DNA from 2 places in the Bacillus sp. EB106-06-01-XG163 genome. Region 1 is predicted to be linked to the other one. Evidence: predicted binding sites of a transcription regulator. Region 1 holds the regulator's gene; the other holds the start of a gene.
The links. The regulator Rex, encoded in region 1, represses fermentation and respiration genes when NADH is low (regulators of the CRP and FNR family bind a similar motif). The targets are predictions, from matches to a motif close to TTGTGAAATATTTCACAA.

Region 1 (11,480 bases):
AAGCCTATTTCAACCTAGGCATGGCTTACGTAAAGTGTGATCAGCTCGAAAAAGCGGAAAAAGCCTTTGAACAAATGCTCTATGACAAACACAACGCCAATCAAGTTGAGTTGATCTATTACTATTACGGAATGGCACAGCTCTTGTATCGTAAAGGAGAAAATAAGAAAGCGATGGAATCGAATCAGAAAGCAATCCGTTTGATTGATTCGTGGGAGCCTGGGATTGGGATTCGGAGTGAGGTGGAGCAAATGGATATTCTCATTTAAAAGACAACTACATTGCGGCTAGCGGTACGAGCTTTGAAAAACACTCATGACCTTGTTGTTTTTAAAGATAAAAAGGTATCTTTATCAGTACAGTAAATTGATTAAGATACCTTTATTGAAAAATTAATATTTCACAGAAAACAAATTTCTAAAGTTAAACTTTTTAACAACAAGAGGTTAATACTTATACAGCCGTATTAGTGCTGTACTGTAATATAATGTTTTAGTTCACCTGACCAATATCTTCCTCCCCATTCCTGTCCAACTTGCACATCATACTTACCTGCAGGAAGATTTTTCGTTGAAAAACTCACACGAAAATTACGTGAACCAATACGATGCAAAATATCTTTTCTGGCAATTACTTTACCTTTTTTATTTAATATAATTACTGAAAAACCATTATCTAAATCCCTAGCCAAAGTACCAGTAACCACAATGGAAGTAGCGCTTTTCGTATATGTATTAGCATCTGTTTTAAATTTAATTGTACCTTTCGAATCCATAGCTAATGCTTCTGACCCACCTGCGAAAATGGCAACTCCCAAAAGTGCTGCTGTAAACAGGGTCATTACTAACTTTTTCATCTTTAGAATTCCTCTTTTCTTTTTAATATTTTAAATCCACAGTTATAATAACATATTCTCCTAAAAAAACAGAGGTTTTTCCATATATTTCTCCTGAAAAACGAATACGTTTGATAGAAATTTATTAATATTAATGCAAATTTAAGATTCTTTTGAAAAAAATCTTGTTTGTTTCATAGCTTTGAAATGTATGGTGCTCTACTCTAACTTTTCTATTCACTTGCTACAAGGTCTAATATTTTATCAGCAAAAGCATTTGCAATAATTTCTCCCTTTTCTTCCGTATAATAAGGGACTTCCATTTGCATTGAACTCCTTAGGGCTACCCTTGCCGCTGTAATATCAGGATTATCTCCAATCATAATATTACTCGCATGAAGTCTCGAATTATTTCATTACTATTAAATTTATTTTTATAAAATAGCTTATATCCTGAAAAAACAAGACTATTATAATACTCTTGAACTGCATTTAAAATTGACTTAGTTTTATTATTTAATAAGATCTGTGCGATGAAAACTCTTTTTGTCCGAGATAACCTTAAGTATTTACAAAATGATCTAATGTTCCCTGTGTCAGTACAATTACCACACAAAAAACTAAGGGTAAGCGATTTTTGGCAGAGTACTCAACTCTCCCCTTTACAAATTTAAATTACGCACAAACCCCTTAATTATTTCTAATCAACATTCTATGGCTGGTGAGTTCAAATATTTCTTAATTCAAACTCTAGTTCTTCTTCCCTTTTTCAAGATCCAAACAAGTAATGCAATAAAAACGATGTTAATTATAAACGCAGAAATAACATAAGTTTCATCTGAAACGCCAATATACTTCCCTTTCGATTCTAAGAGATTCCTTACTTGCTTACCCCATAAAGAACCATTCAGCGAGCCATCGTCCGCTCCAAATGTAATTTGTGCTGTTTCCTTATTGCTGCTTGTAATATTAACACCATAAAATACTGTATACCTATTGTTATAAAAGATAGGCATATAAGAATAGTCAGAAACTAAAGGCTTTACCTTTTTGGCAGGTAATGATACGTACAAAATCGCAGAATAATTACCTATCCCTGTTTCAAATTGCTCAGCTTTAATAAACTTCGTGTTTGAAGGTAGATCAATATTATAAAAATGCTCAAAAATTTGAATATCTTCTTCCGAAAAATCTGTTAATTGGTAGTAATGAGGATCAATAATACATTTATGAAAATACCATCCATTAAACAATAAAAAAAAGGCACTTATTAAAATTACTAATACTGCCTTATATATAATCTTTAACTGTATCACAATGATATGCGCCCCCTCAATATGCATTATAACGCTTTTCCCAAAAGTAAATCAAAACAGCGATTTACTTTTGGGAAGAATTAATTATTCAAATTTTATTTTTTGTTTAAGGCAATCTGCAAAAGCTTGTGCAATTACTTGACCATCCTCTTGGGTATAATTCTTAACATTAAAATGATGTTTAAATTCCAAACATACAGGATTGTTGGTGTTTAAATAGTACTCTGCATCCTTAATAACTGCTTCAAATGAATTATTAAATCTGTTTTTAAAAAATTGAGAGTATCTTCTACTATAGCCGGTATTATAGTATTCTTCAAATACCTTGTAAACTGGTTGTGAGGTAATCCCTGTACTTGTATTCATAGCAAGGTTAACAGCGTCTACATCTCCTAGTAAATCTTGAATTCCAAATGTACCAATTTGACCTCCTATTAAATCTATTGCAGCATCATAAGTTGTTTTATAATTAGCATTATAACGGACAGTGTCTCCCCCTACTGTAATTAAATCACCTGCCCATCCTGCAAGATCTTGTATCATTCCTACAGAACTATGAATTATTGCATTAAAAGTGGCCATCATATGTGCGACATCTAGTGTCAGTTTAGAAAATGGATCTATCAGGATTCTCTTTTCTTGCCCCTTCAATACGTTATCAGCTATTTTAACAAAATCTGAGTCAATAAAATCCGCTGTTAAAATCCACAATAAACCATCATATTCATCTTTTCTTAGATACTGGGCAACTAATTCATTTGCCTGTTGAGTAATATTGCCGACCGGATTAGGTTTATTTACTTCCTTTTCAGTAACATAATCTACTGCTGTATTATATAAAACTTTTAATTGATCGAAGAACTTATTATTTGTAGTCGAGACAAAATTGTTACTATTTTCTTTATTATAAACTATAGAATTAACGCCTTTATCCTTGCCCGATGAGATATTATTATCAATCTCTATTTTCCCAGGCCCATCACCTATACTCCTTGTCTTTATTTGGTCAAATGCCCAATCAGTGGGAAGTGAATAGCCGCGGTTACCGCTAAATCCTGAAGACATATCACATACAAAACTACTGACCGAGTAACCGGCTGCGGCCACGCGACTACAAACATTTCTCGCGCCATAAATACCAATTTGATAACCACTATTGAGTTGGGCAAATGTCCTTTTAATTGCTTTAAAATAAGGGAGTATGCGACTGGTAACCTCACCGTCAACAGCGTCATAATCTACTGTAAAATAAATAATAGTATTTTCTTTAAAACCAAATCCCTTAGCCGCACCAACAGCTGCTCTGGCATCGAATACCCCTTGAGTTTCTGTAAAATAAGAAGCTTGAATTGAATTTCTCTCGTAAATTGGAAATACGCTAAGCCCTGCAGCAAATATAGTCTCTAATTCAGGCAACGTCATCTGATACGATCCAGTAAGGTATCTCCCAACCGTTGTATACCCGTTGGCTTTCAAAGTTGCTGCTCTGGCAGCATTAATTGGTGTGGCACAATCACAAGCTGTTCCTTTCCTATCTTCGTCACCTTTGCTTACTAAAAGAGATGCCCAGGTCTGCATTCCAGCTACTCCATCGGCAGGTAATGCTGAAAATTTTTGAAAGTTAATAAGTGCTGTTCTCATATTTTCATCGAAGATACCATCAAATCTTCCTGGATTACGATTATTACAGTACAAAGCATATTGTAAGAGCTTTACAAAATTAGCTTTTGTGCTCCCCATTGAAATTGTTGGGCATTTTGATTTTGTAGCAGGTCCAAATGTTCCAGTTGGTTCTGCTATTCCTTCTTCGACCTGGAGTGCATAAATTAAAGCCTCATTAGTTTGTCGGGAGTATCTACCATCACATGGATTAAGGCCAGTAACCTTATAATATTTCCGATTCAACTCTTGTTGAATATTACGAATTTTGGCATCTCCTACGTTTACAAAAGCGTCCATATTTAATAACGCTTTAAAGATTATGGGAGTTGCAATTCCATCTTGATTAGACAACCCTGCATCAGTTTGAAATTTTTTTATAGCAGCCTTTGTACCATCACCATAGGTTCCTGTAAAACCAGTTGGATTATATCCCTTGCAATACAATGCACCTTGAAGAATCATAATTTGATTTCTTGTTTTTTCATTCGAAGAATTAGATTTAGTTGATAATGTAGGACATTTTGCCATAGTAGCTGGTCCAAATGTTCCAGTAGTTGACGTAATTCCTTCTTCAATTTGTAATCCTGTAATCAAAGCTTCAATCACAGGCCACCCTGTTTTTCCATTTTCATCAATTTTCACATAACCTGGCTTGTTCAAGTAAACAAGATTAACCCATTGTTGAACTTTTCGTACCATTTCATCCATAGTTTCCACTCCTTATTTTTTGTTAGTAAAGTACTTTCATTTAAAGGTGGCAAACGTATGACAAAATAAGAGTATCTACTTTTACTTCAAAAGATGTAAAGAATAAAAATCAGCAAATCGCCTATGAGTAAATCCTTTTAAAAGATTTGTAACAAAGTCATATGCCTTGATGCTAACTTGAATAAATGAGAATAATTTATTCGTAATTTGAGATGAATGATAGAAATAAAAAAAAGCCCCTCACAAATTCATTGAACTTGTGAGAGACTTCGATATGGCGTTACATCTGGCAAACCCTTATGTCTAAACAGGGATCTTAATTTCTTACATCATTCCGCCCATACCGCCCATGCCGCCCATGTCAGGCATTCCTGCGCCGCCGGCGTTTTCTTCCGGTTTGTCAGCGACAACGGCTTCAGTTGTTAAGAGCATTGCTGCTACAGAAGCTGCGTTTTGCAGAGCAGAACGTGTCACTTTTGTCGGGTCAACGATACCTTTTTCGATCATGTTTACCCATTCGCCAGTTGCAGCGTTGAAGCCTACGCCGATTTTTTCGTTTTTCAGGCGCTCAACGATGACAGATCCTTCAAGACCAGCATTGTGCGCGATTTGACGGATCGGCTCTTCAAGCGCGCGAAGCACGATGTTGATACCTGTTTGCGCATCGCCTTCAGCTTCCACTGCAGCGACTTTGTTGTATACGTTGACTAGCGCTGTACCACCGCCGGATACGATGCCTTCTTCAACAGCTGCGCGAGTTGAGTTGAGTGCGTCTTCGATGCGAAGTTTACGCTCTTTCAGCTCAGTTTCAGTCGCAGCGCCGACTTTGATGACAGCTACGCCGCCGGCAAGTTTCGCAAGACGCTCTTGTAATTTTTCTCTGTCGAATTCAGAAGTTGTTTCTTCCACTTGAGCGCGGATTTGGTTGACGCGTGCAGCGATTTTTTCAGTGTCGCCGGCGCCTTCTACGATTGTTGTGTTTTCTTTCGTTACCACAACTTTAGAAGCGCGTCCCAATTGTCCGATTTCAGTAGATTTCAGGTCAAGGCCTAAGTCTTCTGTGATTACTTCTCCGCCTGTAAGAACAGAGATGTCTTCAAGCATTGCTTTACGGCGGTCACCGAAGCCAGGAGCTTTAACGGCAACAGCGTTGAATGTGCCGCGAAGTTTGTTGACAACGAGTGTAGCAAGCGCTTCACCTTCAACATCTTCAGCGATCAGAAGCAATGGTTTGCCTTGCTGTACAACTTGCTCAAGCACAGGAAGGATTTCTTGGATGTTTGTGATTTTTTTGTCTGTGATTAAGATGTAAGGATTGTCAAGAACCGCTTCCATCTTATCAGAGTCAGTCACCATGTAAGGAGACGCATATCCGCGGTCGAATTGCATACCCTCCACAACTTCAAGCTCAGTTGTGAATCCTTTAGACTCTTCGATTGTGATGACGCCGTCGTTTCCTACGCGCTCCATTGCTTCAGCGATAAGGCTTCCGACTTCCTCATCAGCAGCAGAGATCGCAGCAACCTGAGCGATAGACTCTTTGCCTTCGATCGGCTTAGAAATTTCTTTTAAGTTTTCGATTGCTACAGTCACGGCTTGTTCCATACCTTTACGCACGCCGACAGGGTTAGCCCCCGCAGTTACGTTTTTAAGGCCTTCGCGGATCATAGCCTGCGCAAGTACAGTCGCAGTCGTCGTACCGTCACCGGCAACGTCGTTTGTTTTGCTGGCTACTTCAGCTACAAGCTTCGCACCCATGTTTTCAAACGCATCTTCAAGTTCAATTTCTTTTGCGATTGTCACACCGTCATTTGTAATTAACGGAGAACCGAATTTTTTCTCCAGAACCACGTTGCGTCCTTTTGGCCCTAAAGTTACTTTTACAGCGTCAGCAAGCGCATCGACACCGCGAAGCATAGCGCGGCGTGCTTCTTCACTAAACTTAATATCTTTTGCCATGTTAACGAAACCTCCTCGAATTTTTAAAAATATTTATTTGCTTAGCCGATAACAGCTAAAATGTCGCTTTCACGTAAGATTAAGTATTCAGTACCTTCGTATTTCACTTCAGTACCGGCGTATTTTGAGAAGATAATGCGGTCGCCCTCTTTTATTTCTAAAGCAACGCGCTCTCCGCTTTCCAACACGCGACCTGAACCGGCTGCCACGATTTTGCCTTCTTGCGGCTTTTCTTTTGCAGAATCCGGTAATACGATTCCGCTGGCAGTTTTTTCTTCAGATTCTACGAGTTCAATGACAACGCGATCACCTAATGGCTTTAACAATGTAATAACCTCCTCAATAGTATGAATATGTAATTTTAGCACTCAGCTCTAAAGAGTGCTAACACAGTTATTATAATAAAGAATCTCACTTCCAATTTCAAGTCATAAGAATAAAAAATTTTCACGCTTACATGATTCTCTCTCACACTGATTTTCTCCTTTTTTCACGTCAAGTTCACTTGTGTTACAATAAGAACAAATAACTTGATTTTATAGGATAAAGGAGTACATATCATTTGAGAAAACAGTATTGGTATATCATTTTGACATATGTTATCATGCAGCTTTCCGCATTGATCGGCATTCCTTTAATGTACAAATTCGGCTATGCGGGCGGGCACCCTACGAATGCGAATCTCACCATGGCTCAGGGGATTTATTCCGTCGTAAGCTTTTTTATCTGCCTGATTATCGTTCTCTTGATTTTGAGAACCGCGCCGAAGCAGACATTAAGAAACGGGAAGAAAGCATCCGCCGGCATGTCCGTTCTCTGGGCGGTCGCGGGAATATGGCTCGCTTTATTTTCTCAGGGAATCGCCGGGATGATTGAGCAGTATGTCTTTCATGTGGGCAGCGGTTCCGAAAACACGAAAGCCATTCTTAACATTATTAAAGCCATGCCGCTCATGATTATCGTTTCTTCTATCGTCGGGCCGATTCTTGAAGAAATCATTTTCCGGAAGATCATTTTCGGTGTATTATATGAAAAAACGAATTTCTTTATCGCCGGACTGATCAGTTCCGTCATTTTCGGCATTGTGCATCAAGACCTCACGCACCTGCTGCTGTATACGGCCATGGGCTTTACCTTTGCGTTCTTGTATGTGCAGACGAAACGGATTATTGTGCCGATATTCGCCCATGTCATGATGAATACCATTGTCGTGGTCATGCAGCTCGGCCCCGCCCAAAAATATATTGAACAGCATAGTGAGCAAATGCAATTAATTATTGGAGGATTGTTTGTATGAGGAACCCAATGACTTGGGGCTTGATTTATTTCGCAGTCGGCTGTATCTTTACGTATTTGGCCGCAAGCTCTCCGGGAAGCATGTGGTCTTTTTATTCCATACTGCTGATGGTTTTCGCCGCTTATAATATCAGCATCTCGTTTAAAATGTTCGCCTTCTCATTTAAAGTGAAAAAAAATCAAAAATAAAAGAAAAGCCATTTCTCATCATTGAGAAATGGCTTTTTTTATGCTGATACGTCCTGATCGGATTCACTGCTGGTCTGCCTTTTCCGATACGCCGCTTTTGAAATCAGGATACTGACCTCGTATAAAATGCAAAGCGGAATGGTAATCATCAAGTGAGACAGCAGCTCAGGCGGCGCAATCATCGCGGCGATCACAAGCAGCACAAAATACGCGTACTTCCTGATCTTCGATAAAAACATCGGCGTGATAACACCGAGTCTCGTTAAAAACATGATCAGCACCGGCATCTGAAACAGCAGTCCGAACGGAATCGTCAGCTGCAGCAGAAAATGAAAGTACTCGGTGATCCCGATCACCTGGTTGACATCGAGGTCATTCGAGACCCGCTTCATAAAATCAACGACCAGCGGAAATAAAATATAATAAGAAAACGACACACCGCCGACAAACAGCACGATCGAAATCGGAATATAGCTGAGTGTTACTTTGCGCTCCTTCTCATACAGACCCGGGCTGACAAACGCCCAAATCTGATAGAGAATAATCGGCGAAGTCAAAATGATGCCGATGATAAACGCGAACTGCAAAAAGATAAACAGCGGATCCGTCAGGTTAAAAGCATTAAGGGTGAGCTCTTTTACTTCATCGGCTTTTTGAAGATACACAATGATAGGTTTTGCCAGAAAAAAGCCGGCAATAAAGAAAACCGTAAAGGATAACGCCACAATCAGCAATCGTTTCCGAAGTTCGGCAATATGCTCCACAAGCGTCATTTGATTCACTCTCATACGCGTCATCCTATCTTACTGTTCTTCTTTCTTTTTTTCCTCTTCTTCACCGGCTAATCCCTTAGTAGCGTTCTTAAATTCACGAAGCGTGTCCCCCGCCGCTTTTCCTAATTCGGGAAGCTTCTTCGGACCGAAAATAATCACCGCCACCACACCGATAACCGCCAGGCTTCCAGGACCGATCATGTGCAGCTCCTCCTTTCGCTATTCAATTTCTTCCAAAACAGAATAATGCTTCAAGAAATAAACCAATGATTGAAGCTCTACAGCTAAATCTATATGATGAATTCGAATGTGATCCGGCACATTCAAACGGGCCGGCGTAAAGTTAAGGATTCCCTTGATTCCGAGCGACACGAGCCGGTCGGTGATTGACTGGGCGGCAACCGCAGGAACGGTAAGAATCGCCACGGGTTCATCCTTAATGTGAAGCTCTAAATCATTAAGATCAAAGACAGGCACACCGCCTACCTCAGTTCCTATTTTACTCTGATTCACATCAAAAGCCATAGATATTTTTGTGTTATTATTTTTTGTGAAATTATAGTGAAGAAACGCCGTCCCTAAATTCCCGACACCGATCAAAATGACGTTCGTCGTTTCATCCTGATCCAGTGTTTTTCTGAAAAATGACAGCAGGTAATCCACATTATAGCCGTATCCTTTTTTGCCGAGCGCCCCGAAATAGGAAAAATCCCGGCGGATCGTGGCCGAATCGACTTTTACCGCGTCGCTCAGTTCAGCGGATGAAACGCGCTGTTTTCCTGACGCGTGTAAATTCTTTAAAAAGCGATAATAAAGCGGCAGCCGTTTTGCCGTCGCCTGTGGAATTTTTGATTGATCCTTGTTCATGATTGGTCCTCCACTTTATACTCAGATGCATCTCTTTTAAAATCACCGTTTTTGCCTCCTGTCTTTTCCATGAGGCAGGTCGGGCCGATGACCATTCCTTTATCCAGCGCCTTGCACATGTCATAAACGGTCAAAGCGCAGACTGAAGCGGAAGTTAGCGCTTCCATTTCCACACCTGTACTCCCTTTCGTTTTTACGCTTGCCTGTATATGAAGAACGGCTTCGGAATCCTTTTCCTCCCAGCCGAATGAAATGTCGACGCTGCTTAAAGAAAGCGGGTGGCACATCGGGATAATCGCTGACGTCTGCTTTGCGGCCATAATTCCTGCCACCTGTGCGACAGCCAGCACGTCTCCTTTTCCGATCTCGCGGTTTTTGATTCTGCTGTACACGTCATGCTTCATGTGTACGCTGGATATCGCAGCGGCAGTACGGACTGTTGAAGATTTATCGCTTATATCCACCATGCGGGCACGGCCTTCTTCATTAAAATGAGAAAATCCATTCATATTTAAACTCTCCTTACTTCTGATCATACACTATTTTCTCCCTGATGTCTTATCCTATAATGTTCCAATTCTGATGTATTGTTTGCTGACAGCAGGTTGATAAGCTACACTTAACTTATTATAACAGAGGTGAAATAATATGATGATCTTACAAATTAATCAGCTATCCAAATCTTTTGGCGCTGATCCTATTTTAAACAATATAAAGCTTGAAGTCAGATCTCGGGATCGCATCGCCATAGTAGGCAGAAACGGAGCCGGCAAATCAACTCTCCTTAAAATTATCGCAGGTCACCTTTCATATGAAAAGGGTGAATTAATCAAACCGAAAGAATTAACGATGGGATATCTTGCCCAGCACACAGGCTTGGAATCCCAGCTTACCATAAAAGAAGAACTGCTGAGTGTTTTTGATTTCCTGAAAGCAATGGAAAAAGAGATGCGCTCTATTGAAGAAAAGATGGCCACGGCCGCCCCCGCGGAGCTTGAGACGCTGATGAAAACCTATGACAGGCTTCAGCAGGATTTCAAGGATAAAGGCGGCTATCAATATGAAGCGGACGTCCGATCTATCCTTCACGGACTCGGCTTCGGAAAATTTGACGATTCCGTGAAAGTGCAAAGCCTGAGCGGCGGCCAGAAAACAAGGCTTGCGCTCGGAAAACTGCTGCTGACCCAGCCTGATCTGCTTATTCTGGATGAACCGACGAACCATCTCGACATCGATACGCTTACATGGCTTGAGCATTATTTACAGGGATATTCAGGCGCCATTCTGATCGTCTCCCACGACAGATACTTTCTTGATAAAGTCGTCAGTCAAGTGTATGAGGTCTCACGGACAGAAAGTAAAAAATATCTCGGCAACTACAGCGCCTATTTAGAACAAAAAGCTGAGCAGTATGAGAAAGACCTGAAGCTGTATGAAAAACAGCAGGACGAAATCGCCAAGCTTCAAGATTTTGTCGACCGCAATCTGGCCAGAGCTTCTACAACGAAAAGAGCTCAAAGCAGACGAAAACAGCTTGAACGGATGGACGTCATGGCAAAGCCGCTCGGGGATGAAAAATCAGCCGCCTTCCGTTTTGACATTACAAAACAGAGCGGAAACGACGTCCTGCGCGTACAGGATGTTTCCATCAGCTATGACGGCCAGCCGCCGCTCTTGAAAAACCTGACCTTCGGCATTACAAGAGGCGAAAGCGCCGCCCTCGTCGGACCGAACGGAATCGGCAAATCAACCTTGCTGAAAACCATTATGAACACGCTCAGCCCCGAATCCGGATCGATCACGTACGGTTCCAATGTCACAATCGGCTATTATGATCAGGAGCAGGCTGAACTGACCTCGTCCAAACGCGTGCTG
Region 2 (6,212 bases), on a different contig from region 1:
TCCGCCGTTTACGCCTTGGGCGCCTACGAGTAAAACAAGATTTAACACCGCACGGTAAATCGTGTCGGAGTTGAACCAGTGGTTAATGCCAGCCCCTACGATAATCATGGATCTGCCGTCTGTGTCAATCGCATTTTGGGCAAACTCCCTGGCAATCTGTATAACGGCTTCTCTTTTAATTCCCGTAATCTGTTCCTGCCAGGCAGGTGTGAACGGACGGGGATCATCATAAGATGCGGCTGATTGTCCGCCGATGCCCCGGTTCACGCCGTAGTTGGCCAATATCAAGTCAAACACAGTCGTGACGTACGTCTCTTCACCATTCAGATCCAATTTTTTAATAGGAAGATTCCGCTCAAGCACTTTGTTTCCGTCATTTGAAAAATACGGAATGCGCACCATGCCGATTTCGTCCTCTATTCCGAGCACGGAGAGACGGGGTTCAATCGGTTCCCCGGTGTCTTCGTCGATCATGTGCAGATTCCATTTCTGCTGCCCGTCCCAGCGGGAGCCCATTGTGCCTTGCGGTATGGCAAACGCACCTGTCTGTTCATTCCAGACCGCCGGCTTCCACTGATCATTTTTTGTCTGCCGCCCGATGTCTTTTGCATGCAGAAACCGTCCCGCTGTATACATGCCGTTCTCTTTTGAAAGAGTGACGAAGAATGGAAAATCGGTGTATTGCTTCGCGTACTCAATAAAACGTTCAGTTTCTTGGTTCACGTAAAATTCCTGCAAAATGACGTGACCCATCGCCATCGCAAGCGCCCCGTCAGTCCCCTGGCGGATACTCAGCCAGTCATCCGCAAACTTTGAGGATTCCGCAAAATCGGGACTGATCGAAATGACTTTAGCGCCTTTATAGCGGGCTTCCGCCAGAAAATGCGCATCAGGCGTTCTCGTTAACGGAACGTTGGAGCCCCATGTGATGATATAGCCTGAATTGTACCAATCACTGCTCTCCGGAACGTCCGTCTGGTCGCCCCAAATTTGCGGGGACGCCGGCGGAAGATCCGCATACCAGTCATAGAAACTGAGCATTGGGCCGCCGATTAACGACATGAATCGCGAACCTGATGCGTGGCTGATCATGGACATCGCCGGGATCGGAGAAAAACCGACATTCCGGTCAGGCCCGTATTTCATCACTGTATACAGCAGAGAGGCTGAAATCAGCTTCAGCACCTCCGGCCATTCCGCGCGGACAAAGCCGCCTTTCCCCCTTGCCTGTTTATAGGACTTCGCTTTTTCAGGGTTTTCGACGATCGATTTCCAGGCATCCAGCGGATTATGATGCGCCTGCAATGCTTCCCGCCACAAATTGATCAGCACACCGCGTACATATGGATATTTCACACGGAGCGGGCTGTAAATGTACCAAGAAAAACTGGCCCCCCGCGGACAGCCTCTCGGTTCGAAATCAGGCATATCCGGGCCTGTCGATGGATAATTCAAGTTTTGTCCTTCCCACGTGACAATTCCTTTTTTCACATAAATATTCCAGCTGCAAGAACCCGTGCAGTTGACGCCGTGGGTGGAGCGAACGACTTTGTCGTACTGCCATCTGTTTCTGTATACATTCTCCCAATCACGATCTTCGCTTGTCGTTTGGCTATGGTTATTTGAATGATGTTCGATAGGAGAAAAATAGTTTAATCTCCTGAGCAACGGACTCATTTTCTTTTTCTTCATGATCGTTCACTCCTTCCGAGTCAGGTGATGCTATGTACACTATAAACAGAGACGGCGCATCACCTTGTGAACTATGTCACACACTCTGCTTTTTTTCACAAAACGTTCACACAGAGCAGCAGGAAGGATTTCAAACGATATGGGGACGCCCGGCGTCATAAAAAAACCGGTTCTGTTTAAGAACCGGGTTCGGCGTTTTCATCCCGTGATGTATGCAGATACCGCAAAAACAACTGATAGGAACAGAAGACATTTTGCTGAAGCATCGCCAAAAAGTTCATTTGCAGCCGCGGATGGTAAGACATCATTTTCTTAAATACGGAATATGGAATATGAAGTACCAGAATATCCGGTGAGGCATTGACTGAGATAAAAGGCGATAAAGAGAGCCCGCCTTTTTCATCAATCGGAAACACATCGCCTTTTTCCCACAGCGCAACGGTTTGCGACCCTTCAGGGAGCCTGCTGTCCGTAAAACGGATATTGCCTTTTAATACAATATAAACGGATTGTGAATGAAGAAAGGATGGAGATTGGCCAGATGAGCCGCGGATAAACGTCCCGTTTTTCAGCAAGGTTTCGACAATGGACAGAGGCACTTCATTAAACATAGGAAGTTGTTTCAGAAATAATAAATAGTCACACTGATTCATAGGAAAGCCTCCTGTGCTAAGGATAGCTTTAGTGTAGCCCGATTGAGCCCGCGCGGCAGTGATGTATTTCACAGCTTGTATGATAAAAGTCACTTATCAGGAGAGTGTTTGTACTTATAATGAAATAAAAAGGAGGGTTTCGATGAAGGCGATGATTCCGAAGCAGCACGGCGCATGGGCGATGCTGCTGATTCCATTTTTACTCGGCATGGTCAAGGGAGGCCCGGTTTTCTGGCATATTCCGCTCTTTCTGGGCTGGCTGTTCCTTTACTTGACGGTTTATCCCGTTTCGCTCGCTTTGAAAAAGAAACAGCTTCAGCCCTATCAAAAGTGGATATGGTATTACGGTTTTCCGGCCTGCTGCTTTTTGATCATTTCTGTCTATCATAGGCCGCAGCTCGTCTGGATCGGCGTTTTTTTATTGCCGCTGTTTCTCATACATACGCATTATGCCCGCCGAAAAAACGAACGGGCGCTCACGAATGATATTGCGGGTGTTCTGTTCTTTTGTTCAGGCGGGCTTGCGAGCTGCTGGCTGGGAGCGGGAATCCTTGACGGCTGGGCCTGGTTTCTATTCTTGCAATCCGCTTTATTTTTTGTCGGGAGTTCTTTTTATGTGAAATCGGTCATACGGGAGAGAAAAAACAGAACCTTTGCATACTGGTCATGGGGATATCACCTCTTGCTCCCCTTTTTATCGGCTTTTCTCGGGGCAGGCTGGGCGTTTCTCGCTTTTATCCCAAGCAGTCTGCGGGCCTGGTTTTTTCACGGAAGAGACTGGCCGGTGAAAACGATCGGCATTCTGGAAATCGTAAATGCCGGCTTCTTTTTCGCCGTCATGTGTATATGTATCACAAGCTGAAAAACAAGGACACCGGCTGCCCTTGTTTTTTTCAGTCAATATTGCAGATCTCAAGCGGACAATTTTCACACTCGATCTCGCATCGTAAATAGTCCCGCTTGTGCAAAATAATTTTTCCGGTTTCGTCTATCGAAATAACCCCTTGTTTGCGGAGGTCTCCCAGCATGCGGTTGACGCTCTCCCTTGCCGCCGCGCAAAACTTAGCCAAATCCTGATTTGTCAGCACAATGTTAATCAGAATCCCGTCACTTCGTTCCACCCCGTAGCTGTTTGATAAGCGGATAAGGGTGGAATAGAGCGCCCCTTTTTTGCCGTGAAGAAGCAGGTCCCTGATCTTGGACTGGATTTTTCGAAGATGGGTGCTCATCCATTTCATAAATTCAAACGTCAAAACACCGTTTTGGATCAATTCCTTTTCCAGCTTGTTTTTATTAATGACGAGCACCTCGCCATCCTCTAACACTTTCGCACTGAGCATATATCTCGGCTCATCTGTGAATAGCGTCAATTCCCCGACAATATCGTTTTTTTGGCAGATTCTAAGCGTCAGGTCTTTTCCGTCAGACGTCAGCTTGCCGATTTCAATGAGTCCTGATTGAATCAGATAAAGCTCTTTTGCATCCATTCCTTCTTGAAACAAATAAGTATGTTTTTTCATTTTCCTTTTCGTACTGATCGATTCCAGCAATTCATGCAGTTCGCGGGAAAGAAGTTCTTTATCAGATTTTCGGACAGAGAGAATATTCATGAGCTCACCTCGAAGAAAGTCACGTTGCGTATGTATATTGTAACGTGACTTGATTTGCACTCACCCAGAAAAAACTAACAATCTTGTGAATGGATCATTATGAATTGAGGCTCTGACTGTTTCTCTCCGTATGTGTTTTCATTCTTTCCTGCCAATACATCCAGATCACAAGAACAAAGCTGGCTAACGCGACCTCTGAAAGCGCCATAAACCCGATCGCGTATTGGCCTGTTGCCTGAAATACACTTGCCAGAATCAGCGGAGGGAAAAAACCGCCCAGTCCGCCCATGGCAGACACAATTCCGTTGGCAATCCCCGCTTGCTTCGAAAAATAGAAAGGCACCAGTTTAAATACCGTCCCGTTTCCAATCCCTGAGCAGACTGCCACCGTCAGCGATCCGAACGCATAAAGGCCGATCGTCGGGGAGAATGACAGCATGACCCCTGACAGCGTAAGCCCTGCGAAAACGAACATCAGAATGCGGAGCGGGCTCAGTTTATCTGCAAGAAACCCTCCCACAGGCCTGAGCAGCGTAGAGACCGCAATAAAGCCGGCCGTCCGCAGACCGGCGTCCGCAGGGCTCAGCCCAAAATGCTCAACCAAAAAATTCGGAAGATAGATGGTAAAGGCGACAAAGGCGCCGAACGTAATAAAATAAAACAGGCTCAACATCCACAGCACATGATTTCGGTAAACGGCTTTCATTTGTGTCTTTATGGAAACTTTGACTTTCTTCTCATGCCGGTCGCCGAACAAAACGTGCAATAATGCGAAAACAGCCAGCAAAACAAGATACATCTGCACGGTTGCTTTCCATCCCGCGGCTTGAGCGATAACCGGCGCCGCAAAGGTAGTAACGGCGGTCCCGATGTTTCCGGCACCGTAAATCCCATTGACGACACCGTGCTTTTCTTTCGGATAATATTTCGGGAGGGACGTCACTCCGATGGAGAATACCGCTCCCCCGATCCCTAAGAAAAAGCCGCCCGCGATTAAATCAAATAAAGAATCCGCGATACTGATCCAAAATACAGGAAACAAAAGCAGGATGAAGCTGATCATAAACATCAGCCGCGCCCCATACCTGTTCGTTAAATATCCTAAAGGAATACGGAGAAGCGATCCGAGAATAACGGGAATCGCCGTCACCAATGAAATCTCGCCTTTGCTTAAATGAATATCTGATGTCATTTGAGAAATGAGCGATGAAATCAGCACCCACACCATAAACCCTGCCACTAAGCTTAATGACTGCAACGATAATTGAATATGTTGACGATTGATCATTCGGCTTGCCCCTTTCACTGATTCAATATCAGTCTTATCATACAAAAACTCAGTGTGCGGGATTGTGAATTACATCACACGCTTTATATACAAAAAAGAACAAAGCCCGAAGACTTTGTCCTTTGATCATCATTACATTTTTTCCGGAGCGGATACGCCGATCAGCTGAAGCGCATTGTTCAGCGTAATTTGCGTCGCCTTCATTAAAGCGAGACGCGCGCGGCTCTTCTCTTTATTTTCCGGATCGATGACTTTCTCCGCATTGTAGAAGCTGTGCAGAGCGGAAGCCAGATCATAAATATAGTTTGTGACACGGTGAGGAATGCGTTTTTCCGCCGCTTCTGCCACTGCCTCAGGGAAGCCGCCGATCGTTTTCAGCAGGTCATATTCTTTTTCTGATTGAATATGGCTGAAATCAAGATCTGCCGCCGGTTTAAGTCCCTGCTCCTCCCCTTGGCGAAGCATGCTGCAAATACGTGCATGTGCGTATTGTGCATAATACACAGGGTTTTCGTTAGATGTGGATACGGCAAGATCCAAGTCAAAATCCATGTGCGTATCAGCGCTGCGCATCGCGAAGAAATAACGCACGGCATCCAAGCCGACTTCTTCAATCAGGTCGCGCATCGTTACGGCTTTCCCCGTACGTTTGCTCATCTTCATTTTTTCGCCGTTTTTGTATAAATGAACGAGCTGAATGATCTCAACTTCCAATGTGCCTTTCTTGTAACCGAGCGCTTCAATTGCCGCTTTCATACGCGGAATATACCCGTGGTGATCCGCGCCCCATACATTGATGAGCTTGTCGAATCCGCGGTCAAGTTTGTCTTTATGGTATGCGATATCCGGCAGCAAATAAGTGTATGAGCCGTCTTTTTTGATCAGCACACGGTCTTTATCGTCGCCGAACGATGTGGAGCGGAACCATGTCGCGCCGTCCTCTTCGTATACATGGCCCTTTTCGCGAAG

Region 2: the regulator Rex is predicted to act here: its motif matches at 2,402-2,419, upstream of AC3WTF_RS13795 (YwiC-like family protein).

Annotation. Positions count from the first base shown of each region.
Region 1 is NZ_JBYTDS010000016.1:794-12,273, reverse strand. Features, by position in the region: gene AC3WTF_RS16585 (NB-ARC domain-containing protein) at 1-269, shown strand, start outside; gene AC3WTF_RS16580 (hypothetical protein) at 467-856, opposite strand; gene AC3WTF_RS16575 (hypothetical protein) at 1,579-2,178, opposite strand; gene AC3WTF_RS16570 (glycoside hydrolase domain-containing protein) at 2,236-4,521, opposite strand; gene groL (chaperonin GroEL) at 4,846-6,480, opposite strand; gene groES (co-chaperone GroES) at 6,522-6,806, opposite strand; gene AC3WTF_RS16555 (CPBP family intramembrane glutamic endopeptidase) at 7,043-7,777, shown strand; gene AC3WTF_RS16550 (YdiK family protein) at 7,774-7,965, shown strand; gene tatC (twin-arginine translocase subunit TatC) at 8,004-8,762, opposite strand; gene AC3WTF_RS16540 (twin-arginine translocase TatA/TatE family subunit) at 8,769-8,939, opposite strand; gene AC3WTF_RS16535 (redox-sensing transcriptional repressor Rex) at 8,958-9,605, opposite strand; gene moaC (cyclic pyranopterin monophosphate synthase MoaC) at 9,602-10,114, opposite strand; gene AC3WTF_RS16525 (ABC-F family ATP-binding cassette domain-containing protein) at 10,254-11,480, shown strand, end outside.
Region 2 is NZ_JBYTDS010000011.1:74,408-80,619, reverse strand. Features, by position in the region: gene AC3WTF_RS13805 (nitrate reductase subunit alpha) at 1-1,692, opposite strand, end outside; gene AC3WTF_RS13800 (cyclic nucleotide-binding domain-containing protein) at 1,869-2,345, opposite strand; gene AC3WTF_RS13795 (YwiC-like family protein) at 2,488-3,207, shown strand; gene fnr (fumarate/nitrate reduction transcriptional regulator Fnr) at 3,239-3,955, opposite strand; gene narK (nitrate transporter NarK) at 4,053-5,243, opposite strand; gene argS (arginine--tRNA ligase) at 5,376-6,212, opposite strand, start outside.